Regions from separate parts of the Streptomyces sp. CNH189 genome, predicted to be linked through region 2. Evidence: riboswitches for the same ligand, from Rfam matches in the RefSeq annotation. Region 2 holds a riboswitch; the other holds the start of a gene.
The links. Region 2 has a riboswitch for S-adenosylmethionine ahead of B100_RS0101015 (aminotransferase class V-fold PLP-dependent enzyme). Riboswitches for the same ligand answer to the same signal wherever they lie in the genome.
Positions count from the first base shown of each region.

Region 1 (7,334 bases), on a different contig from region 2:
CGGACATGGCACAGATCGGCGCGTACGCCGACTACGCCTCCGAGGGCCTGCTCTACAAGGCCGGTGACCTGCTCTCCATCCCCGTTCAGGCGGACTTCCTCTCGCAGCTGTCCACCGCGGGCGAGGTCAACAGCGTGCAGTACGGCATGCCGTTCGCCGCGTCCACGCGGCTGCTCTTCTACAACAAGGAGCTGTTCAAGGAGGCCGGGCTCACCCCGCCGACGACCTGGGACGAGCTCACCGAGTGCGCCGAGGCCCTCAAGGCGCGCGGGGTGACGTACCCCTACGCGCTGCCGCTCGGCCCGGAGGAGGCGCAGGCCGAGACCATGCAGTGGATGCTGAGCGGCGACGGCGGCTACACCGACGTCGGCGGCACCTACGGCATCGACTCCACCGAGAACGTCGAGACCTTCAGCTGGCTGCGGGACGAACTGGTCGGCAAGGGCCTCACCGGACCCGTCGCGCCGGGCAAGCTGAACCGGGCCAAGGCGTTCGAGGCGTTCGCCGCCGGTGAGGTCGGCATGCTCAACGGGCATCCCTCACTGATGGAGATGGCCGAGAAGAAGGGCGTGAAGTACGGCATGGTGCCGACGCCGGGGGCCGACGGCCCGACGTCCTCCACGCTGGGTGTCGCCGACTGGATGACGGCGTTCGAGAAGAACGGGCACCGCGACGAGATCGGGGACTTCCTCGACTTCGTCTACAGCGAGAAGAACGTGGTCGCCTTCTCCCGTGAGTACGACCTGATGCCGGTCACCAACTCCGCGTCGCGGGCGATGTCCTCGTCCGGGCAGGACAAGGGACTCAAGCCGTTCATCGACCAGTTGCCGCTCTCGGAGCTGTACCCGGTGGGCAAGACGTCCTGGGCGGCGGTGAACGCCGAGGTCAAGAAGCAGATCGGCAAGGCCGTGGAGCCGAACGGCAGCCCGGCGGGCGTGCTGGGCGGGCTGCAGGCGACGGCCGTACGGGCGGAGAGCGCGGGGTAGCCTGCCGGCATGGGTGACGGTGAGGAGCTGGGGCGCCTCGAGCGGGATGTGCTCGCGCTGGAGCGGCGGGGGGCTGTGTCGCCGGGGGCGAAGGAGCGGGTGATCCGGGAGGAGCTGGGGTTGGTGCCGGTGCGGTACTACCAGCTGCTGAACGCCCTGCTGGACGACCCGCGGGCCCTGGCCCACGACCCCGTGACGGTGAACCGCCTGCGGCGCGTGCGAGAGGCGCGGCGCGCCGAGCGGTGACCTCCCGTCCCTGGGGGCTGCGCCCCCAGACCCCCTGTCGGCCCTGGCGGGCCTCGTCCTCAAACGCCGGACGGGCTGATCTCAGCCCCTCCGGCGTCTGAGGAGCGGGGTCCGGGGCGGAGCCCCGGGGCCGGGACGGGAAGGGGCGGCGGGGGCGAAACCCCCTCAGGCGAGGCGGGCTGCCAGTGTGCGCAGAAGCCGCACCACCCCGGACGGGCCGTCGACCACCAGGTCGGCTCGTTCGCGGAGCTCCGTGACCTCCTCGCTGCCGCTGCACACCAGCACCCCCGGCGTGCCCGACGCCCGCAGCTTGTCGACGGCGGTGAAGGCCGCCAGGTCCCCCAGGTCGTCACCGGCGTAGAGCACCGCCTCCGCCCCGATCTCCCGCGCGTACTCCAGCAGCGCGACCCCCTTGTCCATGCCCGGCGGCCGCAGTTCCAGGACCATGCGGCCGGGCTCGACGACCAGGCCGTGCCGGGTCGCGAGACCGGTGAGCGGCTCGCGCAGGGCCTCGAAGGCGGCCTGCGGATCGGCGGCCCTGCGGGTGTGGACGGCGACCGCCCGCCCCTTCTCCTCGATCCAGGTGCCCTGCCAGGCACCCACCCGGTCCAGCAGCCCCGGCAGCTCCGCGCGGGCGGCGGCGACGCCGGGATGCGGGGCGGGCGCGGTGACCGTGCCGGTGACGGCGTCCCAGCGCTCGGCGCCGTAGTGACCGAGCACCACCAGGTGCTCCAGACCGGATACGCCCGCGAAGCCCCCGTGCCGCACGGCGACGCCCGGAGGCCGGCCGGTGACGACCGCGACCGCCGCGACCTTCGGGGCGAGCGCGGCGAGCGCGGGCACCGCGTCCGGGTGCGCACGGGCCTGCTCCGGATCGGCGACGATCGGCGCGAGGGTCCCGTCGAAGTCGAGCCCGATCAGCGCCTTGCCGGGACGGGCGAGCAGCGCGTCCAGTCCCTCCCGCCCGGCCTGCGTGGCGGGCGTCGGCAGGGCTCCGGGGTCCGTGGAATCCGTGTGACTGGCCATGTGCCCCAACCTATCCACGCACGCCCCGTGTCACGCCTCGCGCAGCGCTTCCAACTGGTCCAGGAACCACCGTGCCGGTGGCAGCGCCGTCGCCGCCGCGGCCAGCCGCTTGCAGCGTTCCGTGCGGTCCTCCGGGCGCATCGACAGGGCCTCGTGCAGTGCCTCGGCGGTCTCCACGACGTCGTACGGGTTGACGGTGATCGCGTCGTCGCCCAGCTCCTCGTGGGCGCCGGCCTCCCGGGACAGCACCAGCGCGCAGCCCGCCTCGGAGACCACCGGGACCTCCTTGGCGACCAGGTTCATGCCGTCGCGGATGGGGTTGACCAGGGCGACGTCGGCCAGCCGGTAGGCGGCCAGCGAGCGCGCGAAGTCGTCCTTGACGTGCAGCACGACCGGACGCCAGCCCGGGGTGCCGTACTGCTCGTTGATCTCGTCGGCGAGCCGCCGCACCTCGGCGGTGTAGTCGCGGTAGACGGCGAGGTCCTGCCGGGAGGGGTAGGCGAAGGCGACGTGCACCACGCGCTCGCGCCACTCGGGGCGGCCGTCCAGCAGCTGCCGGTACGCCAGCAGGCCGCGCACGATGTTCTTGGACAGCTCGGTGCGGTCCACCCGGACGATCGTCCGGCGCCCCTCACCGATCTCCTCCTTCAGCGCGGCCATCCGCTCGTCCACGTCCGCCTCGTGGGAGCGGGCGCGCAGGAAGTCCGCGTCGGCGCCCAGGCCGTGCACCCCGATCCGGGTGTCGCCGAGCCCGCCCGCGAAGCGCTCGCAGCACGCGGTGAACGCGTCCGCCCAGCGGCGGGTGAGGAAGCCGAGCCGGTCGGCGCCGAGCATCCCGCGCAGCACCTGGCGCGCGATGTCGTCGGGCAGCATCGCGAAGTACTCGGGCGGCGCCCACGGGGTGTGCGAGAAGTGGCCGATGCGCAGGTCGGGGCGGAGTTCGCGGAGCATCCCGGGGACCAGGGTGAGGTGGTAGTCCTGCACCAGCACCGCCGCGCCCTCGGCCGCCTCCTGGGCCAGCGCCTCGGCGAACGCCCGGTTGTAGGTCTCGTAGGAGGCCCACTGCCGGCGGAACTCCGCGTCGAAGGCGGGCTCCAGCGGGGTCTGGTACAGCATGTGGTGCACGAACCACAGCACCGAGTTCGCGATGCCGTTGTACGCGTCCGCGTGCACGTCCGCCGGGACGTCCAGCATCCGCACGCCGTCCTCGCCCACCCCGCGCCGCACGGCCTCGCGGTCGCCGTCGGACAGCGCCGAGCACACCCACAGCGCACCCGTCTCAGGACCGATCGCGGAGAGGCCGGACACCAGTCCGCCGCCACCCCGCTTGGCCCGCAGCGAACCGTCGTCCACCACCTCGTACGACACCGGCCCCCGGTTGGAGGCGACCAGCACCTGAGCTGCACCGAAGCTTGAAGCCATACGCCTCAACCTAGCCCGGCCCCCCGGGCCTCAAACGTGCCGGTGCGTCACACCGGCCGGCGACGGTCGGGGTCAGGCCACCCGGCGCGCCTGGTACTCCTCGATCTCCGTCATCGGCGGCCGTTCCTCCGTGTCCACCGAGTACGTGCGGGGCTCGAAGGCGTCCCCGGCCCGCTCGAACTGGGTCAGCGAGGGACGCAGCAGATGGCCGCGGGCCAGCCGCAGCTGCGCGGTGCGGTAGATCGCGGCGGCCATCCGGCCGAGCGCCTGGCCGTCCTGGTGCCGGTGCTTGCGCACCCCGACGTCCACCTGCGCCAGCGCGTCCAGGCCCACCAGATGCAGGGCGTCGACCAGCATGCCCAGCTCGACGCCGTACCCGACGGGGAACGGGAGCTGTTCGAGGAGGCCGCGGCGGGCCGCGTACTCGCCGCCCAGCGGCTGGACGAAACCGGCCAGCTGCGGCCAGTGCATGTTGAGCAGCGGGCGGGCCATCAGCTCCGTGACCCGGCCGCCCTGCCCGGCGCCCGCGCCGGTGGTGCTCCCGTCGGCCAGGGTCAGGGGCCGGTCGTACATGGCCTTGACCAGCTGGAGGTCGGGGTCGGTGAGCAGCGGGCCGACGATGCCGGTGACGAAGTCGGAGGAGAAGTCCCTGAGGTCGGCGTCGACGAAGCACACGATGTCGCCGCGGGTGACCAGCAGCGACCGCCACAGCACCTCGCCCTTGCCGGGCACGGCCGGTATGCGGGACAGGATCGCGTCCCGGTGCACCACCCGCGCGCCGGCCGCCGCGGCCTCCTCGGCGGTGCGGTCGGTGGAGCCGGAGTCGATCACCACCACCTCGTCGACCAGCGGGACCTGGAGCACCAGGTCGTGCCGGACGACCGAGACGATCTCGCCGACCGTGGCCTCCTCGTTGAGGGCGGGCAGCACCACGCTCACGGTCTGCCCCGAGGCCCGTTTCGCCGCCAGGATCCGGTGCAGGGGACGGTCGGCCAGCGACCAGGAGCGCTCGATCAGCCAGCGCTCGACTTCTTCCAGCACGGTCCGGGCTCCTCACTGGCCGGTGATCCATCTCGGGGTTCGGACGGCTCCCGCCGCCGTCCGGGCCTTCGGTTACAGTCTTGAACAACGCCAGCGACCCTCGCATGCCGGGGTCGCCGGGCGCACAACTGAACACCGCTCATCCAGAGGGGCAGAGGGATACGGCCCGATGAAGCCCCGGCAACCCTCCAGTCGGTTCCTGTCACGCGGACGTGGCGAGGCTCCCGGCTAGGGAAGGTGCCAAATCCGTCTCACGGCGAGATGCGTCGTGAGGAAGATGAGGAGAAAGGGCCTCGCCTCCATGGCTGTGCAGACTTTTGCAAGCACCACCGCAAGCACCACCGACTCCGCGAACACCGTCGACCTCGGCCCCGCCGCCGCGCTGTCCTGCCGCGAGTGCGGCCACCGCGTGCCTCTCGGTCCGGTCTTCGCCTGCGAGGAGTGTTTCGGCCCGCTGGAGATCGCCTACGACTTCTCGGGTTACGACACCGAAGAGCTCCGCAAGCGCATCGAGGCGGGCCCCGCGAACATCTGGCGCTACGCGCCGCTGCTGCCCGTCCCCGCGGACGTGGCGACCAAGCCCAACCTGAACCCGGGCTGGACCAAGCTGGTCCAGGCCGACAACCTGGCCCGCGAGCTGGGCGTCACCGGCGGTCTCTACGTCAAGGACGACTCCGGCAACCCCACGCACTCCTTCAAGGACCGCGTCGTCGCCCAGGCCCTGGAGGCCGCGCGCGCCTTCGGCTTCACCACGCTCTCCTGCTCCTCCACCGGCAACCTGGCCGGCGCGGTCGGTGCCGCCGCCGCCCGGGCCGGCTTCCGCTCCTGCGTGTTCATCCCGCACGACCTGGAGCAGGGCAAGATCGTCATGGCCGCCGTGTACGGCGGCGAGCTCGTCGGCATCGAGGGCAACTACGACGACGTGAACCGTTTCTGCTCCGAGCTGATCGGCGACCCGGCCGGCGAGGGCTGGGGCTTCGTCAACGTCAACCTGCGGCCGTACTACGCCGAGGGCTCCAAGACCCTCGCGTACGAGGTCTGCGAGCAGCTCGGCTGGCGGCTCCCGGACCAGATCGTGGTCCCGATCGCCTCCGGCTCGCAGCTCACGAAGATCGACAAGGGGCTGCAGGAGCTGATCAGGCTCGGGCTCGTCGAGGACCGGCCGTACAAGATCTTCGGTGCGCAGGCCGAGGGCTGCTCGCCGGTGTCCACCGCGTACAAGGCGGGGCACGACGTGGTCCGGCCGCAGAAGCCGAACACCATCGCCAAGTCGCTGGCCATCGGCAACCCGGCGGACGGCCCGTACGTGCTCGACATCGCCCGGCGCACCGGCGGCGCGGTGGAGGACGTCACGGACGAGCAGGTCGTCGACGCGATCAAGCTGCTCGCGCGCACCGAGGGGATCTTCGCGGAGACCGCGGGCGGGGTCACGGTGGGCGTGACGAAGAAGCTGATCGAGAGCGGGGCGCTGGATCCGTCCCTCACCACGGTGGTGTTGAACACCGGGGACGGGCTCAAGACGTTGGACGCTGTGGCGGGGACCGGGCTGACGGCGACGATTCGTCCCAGCCTGGAGTCGTTCCGTGAGGCCGGGCTCGTCTGAAGGCCGCTTCGTCTCTCATCCGCGGGCCGGTGGGGGTTTGTCGCGCAGTTCCCCGCGCCCCTGGGAAGTCATCCGACCGGAGGTTCAAAGTGAGTGTTACCGTCCGTATTCCTACCATTCTGCGTACCTACACCGGGGGCAAGGCCGAGGTCGCCGCCGAGGGCGGGACCCTCGGCGAGGTCATCAAGGACCTGGAGAAGAACCACACCGGCATCGCCGCCCGGGTCCTGGACGACCAGGGCAAGCTGCGCCGGTTCGTCAACGTCTACGTGAACGACGACGACGTGCGGTTCGAGCAGGGCCTCGAAACGGCCACCCCGGACGGGGCCGGCGTGTCGATCATCCCGGCGGTCGCCGGAGGCTGATCATTACCTTCGGTAATGACGGTTACCGAGCGTTTGCGACATTGCCCCTTCCGTGAGAGATGCGGAGGGGGCAATTCCATGTGATTGAGCGCGGTAGAGTTGGGGAACGCGCTCCCGATCCATTGATCGAGAAGCCTGAATTCCTGCCGCTGACCCGACTGGATGTAGCCAAAGTGCGGGCTCCTTTCGCGGCTTTTGTCTCCTTCGCCCGGCCCGACTTGCCCTGAATTCTGGCGAATTCTTGTCACATTCCGGACCGGTGGCGTCCAGATTTCTCGTCCGATTGACCTGTTGCAGACGGCAGTTGGACAGATACATTCAGCCGCGGTCGACGCGTTCCGGCGCACGCCCCCAACCGTTGGGGGGTGAGGTCTGACCCGGGTCCGCGAAGTGTGGATCTGTGCAAGGGCCAGTAATAGGGGAGTTAGGCATGGCTCAGGGCACCGTCAAGTGGTTCAACGCGGAGAAGGGGTACGGCTTCATCGCGGTCGACGGTGGTGCGGATGTTTTCGTCCACTACAGCGCCATCCAGATGGACGGCTACCGCACCCTTGAAGAGGGCCAGCGGGTCGAGTTCGAGATCTCGCAGGGTCAGAAGGGCCCGCAGGCCGACATGGTTCGCGTCACCGCCTGAACGCGCTACCA
Region 1 covers NZ_AZUS01000005.1:120,078-127,411, forward strand. Annotated here, with positions in the region: gene B100_RS0109175 (extracellular solute-binding protein) at 1-986, shown strand, start outside; gene B100_RS0109180 (DUF3263 domain-containing protein) at 996-1,232, shown strand; gene otsB (trehalose-phosphatase) at 1,398-2,258, opposite strand; gene B100_RS0109190 (trehalose-6-phosphate synthase) at 2,289-3,680, opposite strand; gene B100_RS0109195 (glucosyl-3-phosphoglycerate synthase) at 3,753-4,721, opposite strand; SAM riboswitch class I at 4,858-5,005, shown strand; gene thrC (threonine synthase) at 5,023-6,324, shown strand; gene B100_RS0109205 (MoaD/ThiS family protein) at 6,414-6,689, shown strand; gene B100_RS0109210 (cold-shock protein) at 7,120-7,323, shown strand.
Region 1: linked by a shared signal. The riboswitch ahead of thrC (threonine synthase) and the one ahead of B100_RS0101015 (aminotransferase class V-fold PLP-dependent enzyme) in region 2 are both predicted to bind S-adenosylmethionine.

Region 2 (7,334 bases):
TGAGTACTACGACCAGCACCGATTCCCGCTCGCGCGGGAAGGCACCGGCCGGTGAGCGGGTCGCCGACTGGGCGGACGGCAGGCTGGGGATCTACTCCCTGGCCAAGGCCAACATGCGCAAGATCTTCCCCGACCACTGGTCGTTCATGCTGGGTGAGATCTGCCTGTACAGCTTCATCATCATCATCCTCACGGGTGTGTACCTGACGCTGTTCTTCCACCCGTCGATGAACGAGGTGGAGTACCACGGCAGCTACGTCCCGCTGCAGGGCCAGCTGATGAGTGAGGCCTACAAGTCGACGCTGGACATCAGCTTCGACGTCCGTGGCGGTCTGCTCATCCGGCAGATCCACCACTGGGCCGCGCTGATCTTCGTGGCCGGCATGTTCGTGCACATGATGCGCGTGTTCTTCACCGGCGCGTTCCGCAAGCCGCGTGAGATCAACTGGCTGTTCGGCTTCCTGCTGCTCGTCCTGGGCATGTTCACCGGTTTCACCGGCTACTCGCTCCCGGACGACCTGCTCTCCGGCACCGGTATCCGCTTCATGGAGGGCGCGATCCTGTCCGTGCCGATCGTCGGCACGTACATCTCGTTCTTCCTCTTCGGCGGCGAGTTCCCCGGCGACGACTTCGTGGCCCGGTTCTTCTCGATCCACGTCCTGCTGCTGCCGGGCATCATGCTCGGCCTCGTGGTGGCGCACCTGATCCTGGTCTTCTACCACAAGCACACGCAGTTCGCGGGCCCCGGAAAGACCAACAAGAACGTGGTCGGCATGCCGCTGCTGCCGGTGTACATGGCCAAGGCCGGAGGCTTCTTCTTCCTGGTCTTCGGTGTGCTCGCGGCCGTCGCGGCGATCGCCACGATCAACCCGATCTGGGCCATCGGCCCCTACCGGCCGGACATGGTCTCCACCGGTGCCCAGCCGGACTGGTACATGGGCTTCTCCGAGGGCCTGATCCGTGTCATGCCGGGCTGGGAGATCAACTTCTGGGGTCACACGCTCGTCCTGGGTGTGTTCATCCCGCTGATGATCTTCCCGCTGGTCCTGGCGGCCATCGCGGTGTGGCCGTTCATCGAGTCCTGGGTCACCGGCGACAAGCGCGAGCACCACATCCTGGACCGCCCGCGCAACGCCCCGACGCGCACGGCGTTCGGTGTCGCCTGGATGACGCTGTACTTCGTGCTCCTCATCGGCGGCGGCAACGACATCTGGGCCACGCACTTCCACCTGTCGATCAACGCCATCACCTGGTTCGTCCGGATCGCGTTCTTCGTCGCCCCGGTCGTGGCGTTCGTCATCACCAAGCGCATCTGCCTCGGTCTGCAGCGCCGGGACAAGGAGAAGGTGCTGCACGGCCGCGAGTCGGGCATCATCAAGCGCCTGCCGCACGGTGAGTTCATCGAGGTGCACGAGCCGCTCAGCCAGGAGCAGCTGTACACCCTCACCGCGCACGAGCAGCCCCGGCCGCTCGAGCTCGGCCCGGAGGTCGACGAGAACGGCGTCCGGCGCAAGGTGAAGGCCGGCGAGAAGCTGCGCGCGAAGCTCAGCAAGGGCTTCTACGGCGAGGAGTCCCAGATTCCGAAGCCGACCGTCGAGGAGTACAAGGAGATCACGAGCGGCCACGGCCACCACTGATCCCTCAAGTACTCCACCCGTCGCCACACGACAGTGAAGGGCCCCCGTCCGTTCTGCGGACGGGGGCCCTTCGCCGTACCCGGGGCTGGATAGGGTGGGTCCGGGACCGCGCCGGTCCCGGCCACCCGCTACGACCGTCAGGAGCGACCATGAGCGCTGTGACCCCCGCTGGAGGCGACAACGCGGCGGGCCGCTCCTGGCCCGCCCTGCTGAACGGCCTCCTGGACGGACGGAACCTGTCCGCCGACGACACCGCCTGGGCGATGGACCTGATCATGCGCGGCGAGGCGACCGACGCGCAGATCGCGGGCTTCGCGGTGTCCCTGCGCGCCAAGGGCGAGACGGTCGAGGAGATCACCGGCTGCGTCCGGGCGCTGTACGCCCACGCCAACGTCATCGACGTACCGGGCGCCACCGTCGACATCGTCGGCACCGGCGGCGACGGCGCCAAGACGGTGAACATCTCCACCATGTCCTCCATCGTCGTGGCCGGCGCCGGCGCGAAGGTCGTGAAGCACGGCAACCGCGCCGCGTCCTCCGCCTCCGGCGCCTCCGACGTCCTGGAGAAGCTGGGCGTCAACCTCGAACTCACCCCCCGCCGGGTCGCCGAGGTCGCCGAGGAGGCCGGAATCACCTTCTGCTTCGCGGTGAAGTTCCACCCGGCGCTGCGCCACGTGGCTGCCGCCCGCGGCCAGCTCGGCATCCGCACGGTGTTCAACTTCCTCGGCCCGCTGGCCAATCCGGCCCAGGTGAAGGCCCAGGCGGTCGGCGTCGCCGACCCGCGGATGGCGCCCATCATGGCCGGGGTGTTCGCTGGGCGCGGCCACTCCTCGCTGGTGTTCCGCGGCGACGACGGCCTGGACGAGCTGACCACCACCAGCACCTCCCGGGTGTGGGTGGTCCGCGACGGCGCGGTGACCGAGGAGAGCTTCGACCCGCGTGACGTCGGCATCGAGCTGGTGCCGGTGGAGGCGCTGCGCGGCGCCGACGCCTCCTACAACGCCGAGGTCGCCCGCCGCCTGCTGGACGGCGAACGGGGCCCGGTGCGGGACGCGGTGCTGCTGAACTCCGCGGCGGCGCTGGTGGCGCTGGAGCCGGGCGGCGGCACGCTCACCGAGCAGATCCGCGCCGGGATGGACAAGGCGGCCGAGTCGGTCGACTCCGGCTCCGCCAAGCGCGTCCTGGAGCGCTGGGTGGCCGTCAGCAACGCCTGAGAACCGTGCGGTTGTCCCGCGATCCGGACTCGGGTTGCGGGACGCCGGTCACCTCACGTAATTTCCCTGTCAGGTCATGAGTGACAGCCACAAGGCCCCGGCCGGCTGTCCGGCAACCCTCCGTCCGTGGCGGGGTGCCCCGGGTGAGGACCAGGCCGTGAGCAGCAGGGCGCACGGCAAGCGCGGACCCCTCGCACACCAGGGGTCCTGGTCGTCGAGGAGCCTTCCGTGAGCAAGCGAATGCGCTAGGGCGTCGAGCCCCGCCTCCGCACACCCCTTTCACTCTTCTTCCCGCGCCTGCGCGCCGTCCGCTCGCGCGGGGATCCGTCCTGCCTCACGGGAGTTCCGCCATGTCCGTCTCCGCCGTTGCCGCCGCCCCGTCCGTCCGTGCCCCGCTGCCCGTCCTCGGCCGGGACGTCACCGTCCCGCTCGTCACCGGCGGCGAGGTCACCTACGCCGCGCTCGACTATGCCGCCAGCGCCCCCGCCCTCCAGCGCGTCTGGGACGACGTGGCCGCGTACGCCCCGTACTACGGCAGCGTCCACCGGGGCGCCGGGTACCTGTCGCAGTTGTCCACCGACCTGTTCGAGAACGCCCGCCGGACGGTCGCCGAGTTCCTCGACTGCCGCATCGAGGACCAGGTGGTGTTCACCCGGTCCACCACCGACTCCCTCAACCTGCTCGCCGCCGCCCTGCCCGAGGGGTGCGAGGTCTTCGTCTTCGAGACCGAGCACCATGCCTCCCTGCTGCCCTGGCGGGGCGCCCGGGTGACCTACCTGGACGCGCCGGGCAGCCCCGCGCAGGCCGTCGCGACCCTGGAGCGGGCCCTAGCCGACCGCGACCCCTACGGCCCGGCCCTGGTCTGCGTGACCGGAGCCTCCAACGTCACCGGTGAGCTGTGGCCGGTCCGTGAACTGGCCGCCGCCGCGCACGCGCACGGCGCCCGGATCGTGCTGGACGCCGCCCAACTCGCCCCGCACCGCGCGGTGAGCGTGCGCGACCTGGACGTCGACTGGGTCGCCTTCTCCGGGCACAAGCTGTACGCGCCCTTCGGCTCCGGGGTGCTGGCAGGGCGCGCCGACTGGCTGCGCGAGGCCGAGCCCTACCTCGCGGGCGGCGGCGCCAGCCGCAAGGTCACCCGGCGCGCGGACGGCGGGGTGGACGTCGAGTGGCACGACGGCGCCGCCCGCCACGAGGCCGGCTCGCCCAACGTCATCGGCGCCCACGCCGTCGCCTCCGCCTGCGCGGCGCTCACCGAGGCCGGCTTCGACGCGCTGGCCGCGCGCGAGGACGCGCTGGTCGGCGCGGTGCGGAAGGGGCTGGCGGACGTGCCCGAAGTGCGGTTCCTGTCACTGTTCGGCCACGACGCGCCGCGGGTCGGTGTGCTGTCCTTCGTGGTCGAGGGCTGGAACAGCTCCCACTTCGCGGCGGCACTGTCCGCGGAGTACGGCATCGGTGTGCGGGACGGGCTGTTCTGCGCGCACCCGCTGGTGCGGCGGCTGGTGGGCAGTGAGGCGGGGGGCCAGGGGGAGTGCGGGGCGCCGGACGCGGGCTCGCTCAACGCGATTCGGGTCAGCTTCGGGGCCGGGACGCCGGACGAGCACGTCGAGCGGTTCGTGCGGGCGGTGCGGGAGCTGATCCGTGACGGAGCGCGGTGGTCCTACCGGACGGTGGAGGGACGGTGCGTGCCGGCCACGTCGGCTACGAACAGCCCCTCCGGCGTTTGAGGAGCGGGGCCCGGAGCGGAGCCCCGGGAGTGGGCTAGCTGTCCAGACCGATGGCGAACGCGGCCTCCAGGTCGTGCTGGGAGTACGTGCGGAACGCCACATGCGTGTCCGTGCCCTCGACCCCCTGGATCTTGCTGATCCGGCCGGGGATGACCTCCGCCAGGTCCTCGTGCTCACGGACCCGCACCATGGCGATCAGGTCGTACGTGCCGGTGACGGAGAAGACCTCGCTGACGCTGTCCAGCGCGGCGATCTGTTCCGCGATCTCGGGGATCCGGTCCACGCTGGTCTTGATGAGGACGATCGCGGTGATCACGGCTGGTTCTCTCCCTCGGGAGCCGGAGCAGGGGCGGACCTCACTGTAGTCGCCCCGCCGCGCCACACCCATGCGCAGCCGAACCCCAGGCCGAAGCCCACCAGGTGCGCCAGATGGGCCACCCCCGGCCCGCCTCCCGCCGCCGCCCACTGCAGGGCCGCCCAGAACGGCAGCACCACCCACGCGGGCAGCCGTACCGGCAGGAAGAGGGCGAACGGCAGGAGACTGGTGACCCGCCCCCGGGGGAACAGGAACAGGAACGCCCCGAGGACCGCCGAGATCGCTCCCGAGGCCCCGACCAGGGACCGCTCGGAGCCGGCGTTGGCGGCGGCGTACCCCAGCAGGGCGAGGTAGCCGCAGCCCGCGTAGCACAAGGCGAACCGCACCCGGCCCATCCGTGTCTCGGTCATCGGTCCGAACACGTGGAGGAACAGCATGTTGCCGAGCAGGTGCACCCAGCTGCCGTGCACGAACAGCGCCGTGGCGGGGGTGAGGACGGCCGCGAGGGACCCGTCGAACAGGTCTGCGGGGATCACGCCCCAGCGGCGGAAGTAGGCGCGCTGGGCGGCGAGCAGCTCGTCCCCGGAGCCGTGGGCCGGATGCAGGCCCGAGGCCGGCCCGACGAGGAAGACCAGGCAGCACAGCACGATCAGGGTGCGGGTGACCGGAGCGGGAGTGGTCCGGATCGCCCCGGCGGCCGCCGCGGCCCAGTTGCGGATCATGGCTACAGAGCATGACGTAACCGGACGCACCCACGCAGACCGCCTCGCCGCCGTGGACAGGCGGGCGGCGGGCACCCGGCAGGCCGTAGGGTTACGAGCCACACGCACCGGCCGCCCGGTGCGTCACGGACACTGGAAGGAAGGCGAACAGCCACGATGACGGTTCCTCTGCCGACCACCTCGACGCGGTGGCGTTGCACGCTCTGCGGCAACCTCACCCGTTTCGACGTGACCCGCTCGTCGAAGGTCGTCGAGTACGTGCACCTCGATCTGGCCGGAGAGCCCAAGGTCGAGGAGCGCGAGGTGCTCGATGAGACGATCGAGTCGGTACGGTGCCGCTGGTGCAACGCCGTGGATCAGGTGGAACTCGTGGACAGGCCGGGCGCCGGCTCCTGAAGCGGAGCGGGCCCCGCTGACGGCGGCCCCCGGGGCGGGGCCGCACACAGGCATTGGGGTGTGACGGATGGCGGAGACCACGGGCGGGGGGCCGCAGGACGGCACCGCCGAGGTGCTCGACCGCCCGCTGCCCGACGGAGTGCGCCGCCGGGTCGTCCAGATCGTCGCGGACGGCTTCGGCGGGCTCACGGTCGCCGAGCTGCCCGCGCAGCTGCGGCAGTACGCACGGTTCACCCCGAGCCGCCGCGCCAAGTTCGCCGGGAACGCCATGGCGGCGGCGCTGGAGACCGACCCGCTGTTCCGGCAGCGCATCGGGGAGAAGCTCAGAGAGGCCCAGCCGGAACTGACCGGCGCCCTGGACTCCGGCTCCCCGCCCCCGGCCGCGGACCCGCTCGATGTGGCGGCCGCGGCCTATGTGCTCCGCCCGGCCGGTTGGGTCAAGCTGGTCACCGCCGCCGGCGAGGAGGCCCAGCGCGCCGACGCCGAGCGCGCCGACGAGGAGACCCGCGCCGAGCTGGAGCGGCTGCGCGCCGAACTGGACCGGGCCCGTGACCACACCAGGTCCGAGACCGAGCGGCTGCGCGCCGAGCTGGACGCGGCGAAGAAGGAGACCGAGTCGCTCCACCGCAAGCTGCGCTCCGCCCTCGCGGACGTCAAGCGCGGCGAGGCCGCCGTGCGCAAGCTGCGGGGCGAGATGGAGGCCGTACGCGCCGAGGGGCATGCCCAGGTGTCGGCCGCCGAGAGCGAGAGCCGGCGCCTCAAGGCCCGGCTGGGGGAGACCGAGGCCGCCCTGGAGGCCGCACGCCGGGCCGCCCGCGAGGGCCGCAGCGTCGAGGACATGCGGGTACGGCTGCTGCTCGACACCGTGCTGGACGCCGCCCAGGGGCTGCGGCGCGAACTGGCGCTGCCTCCCGTGTCGGTGCGGCCCGCGGAGACCGTGGACGCCGTGGAGCCGGGCCGGATGACCCCGAAGGACATCGCCGCCCGCGCGCTGTCCGAGGACGACCCCGCCATCGTCGACCAGCTGCTGGCGCTGCCGCAGGCGCACCTGGTCGTCGACGGCTACAACGTCACCAAGACCGGCTATCCCCAAATGCCTCTGGAGAAGCAGCGATTGCGCCTGCTGGGGCAGCTGGCGCAACTCGCCGCGCAGACCGGCGCCGAGGTCACCTGTGTCTTCGACGGCGCCGAACTCGCCGCGCCGGTCCTGCTGGCCCCGCCGCGCGGGGTGCGGGTGCTCTTCTCCAAGCCGGGCGTCACCGCGGACGAACTCATCCGCCAGCTGGTGCGCGCAGAGCCTCCGGGGCGGCCGGTCATCGTCG
Region 2 covers NZ_AZUS01000001.1:223,308-230,641, reverse strand. Annotated here, with positions in the region: gene qcrA (cytochrome bc1 complex Rieske iron-sulfur subunit) at 1-3, shown strand, start outside; gene qcrB (cytochrome bc1 complex cytochrome b subunit) at 1-1,637, shown strand, start outside; gene trpD (anthranilate phosphoribosyltransferase) at 1,787-2,851, shown strand; SAM riboswitch class IV at 2,924-3,040, shown strand; gene B100_RS0101015 (aminotransferase class V-fold PLP-dependent enzyme) at 3,202-4,578, shown strand; gene B100_RS0101010 (Lrp/AsnC family transcriptional regulator) at 4,613-4,894, opposite strand; gene B100_RS0101005 (rhomboid family intramembrane serine protease) at 4,891-5,616, opposite strand; gene B100_RS0101000 (hypothetical protein) at 5,773-6,012, shown strand; gene B100_RS0100995 (NYN domain-containing protein) at 6,080-7,334, shown strand, end outside.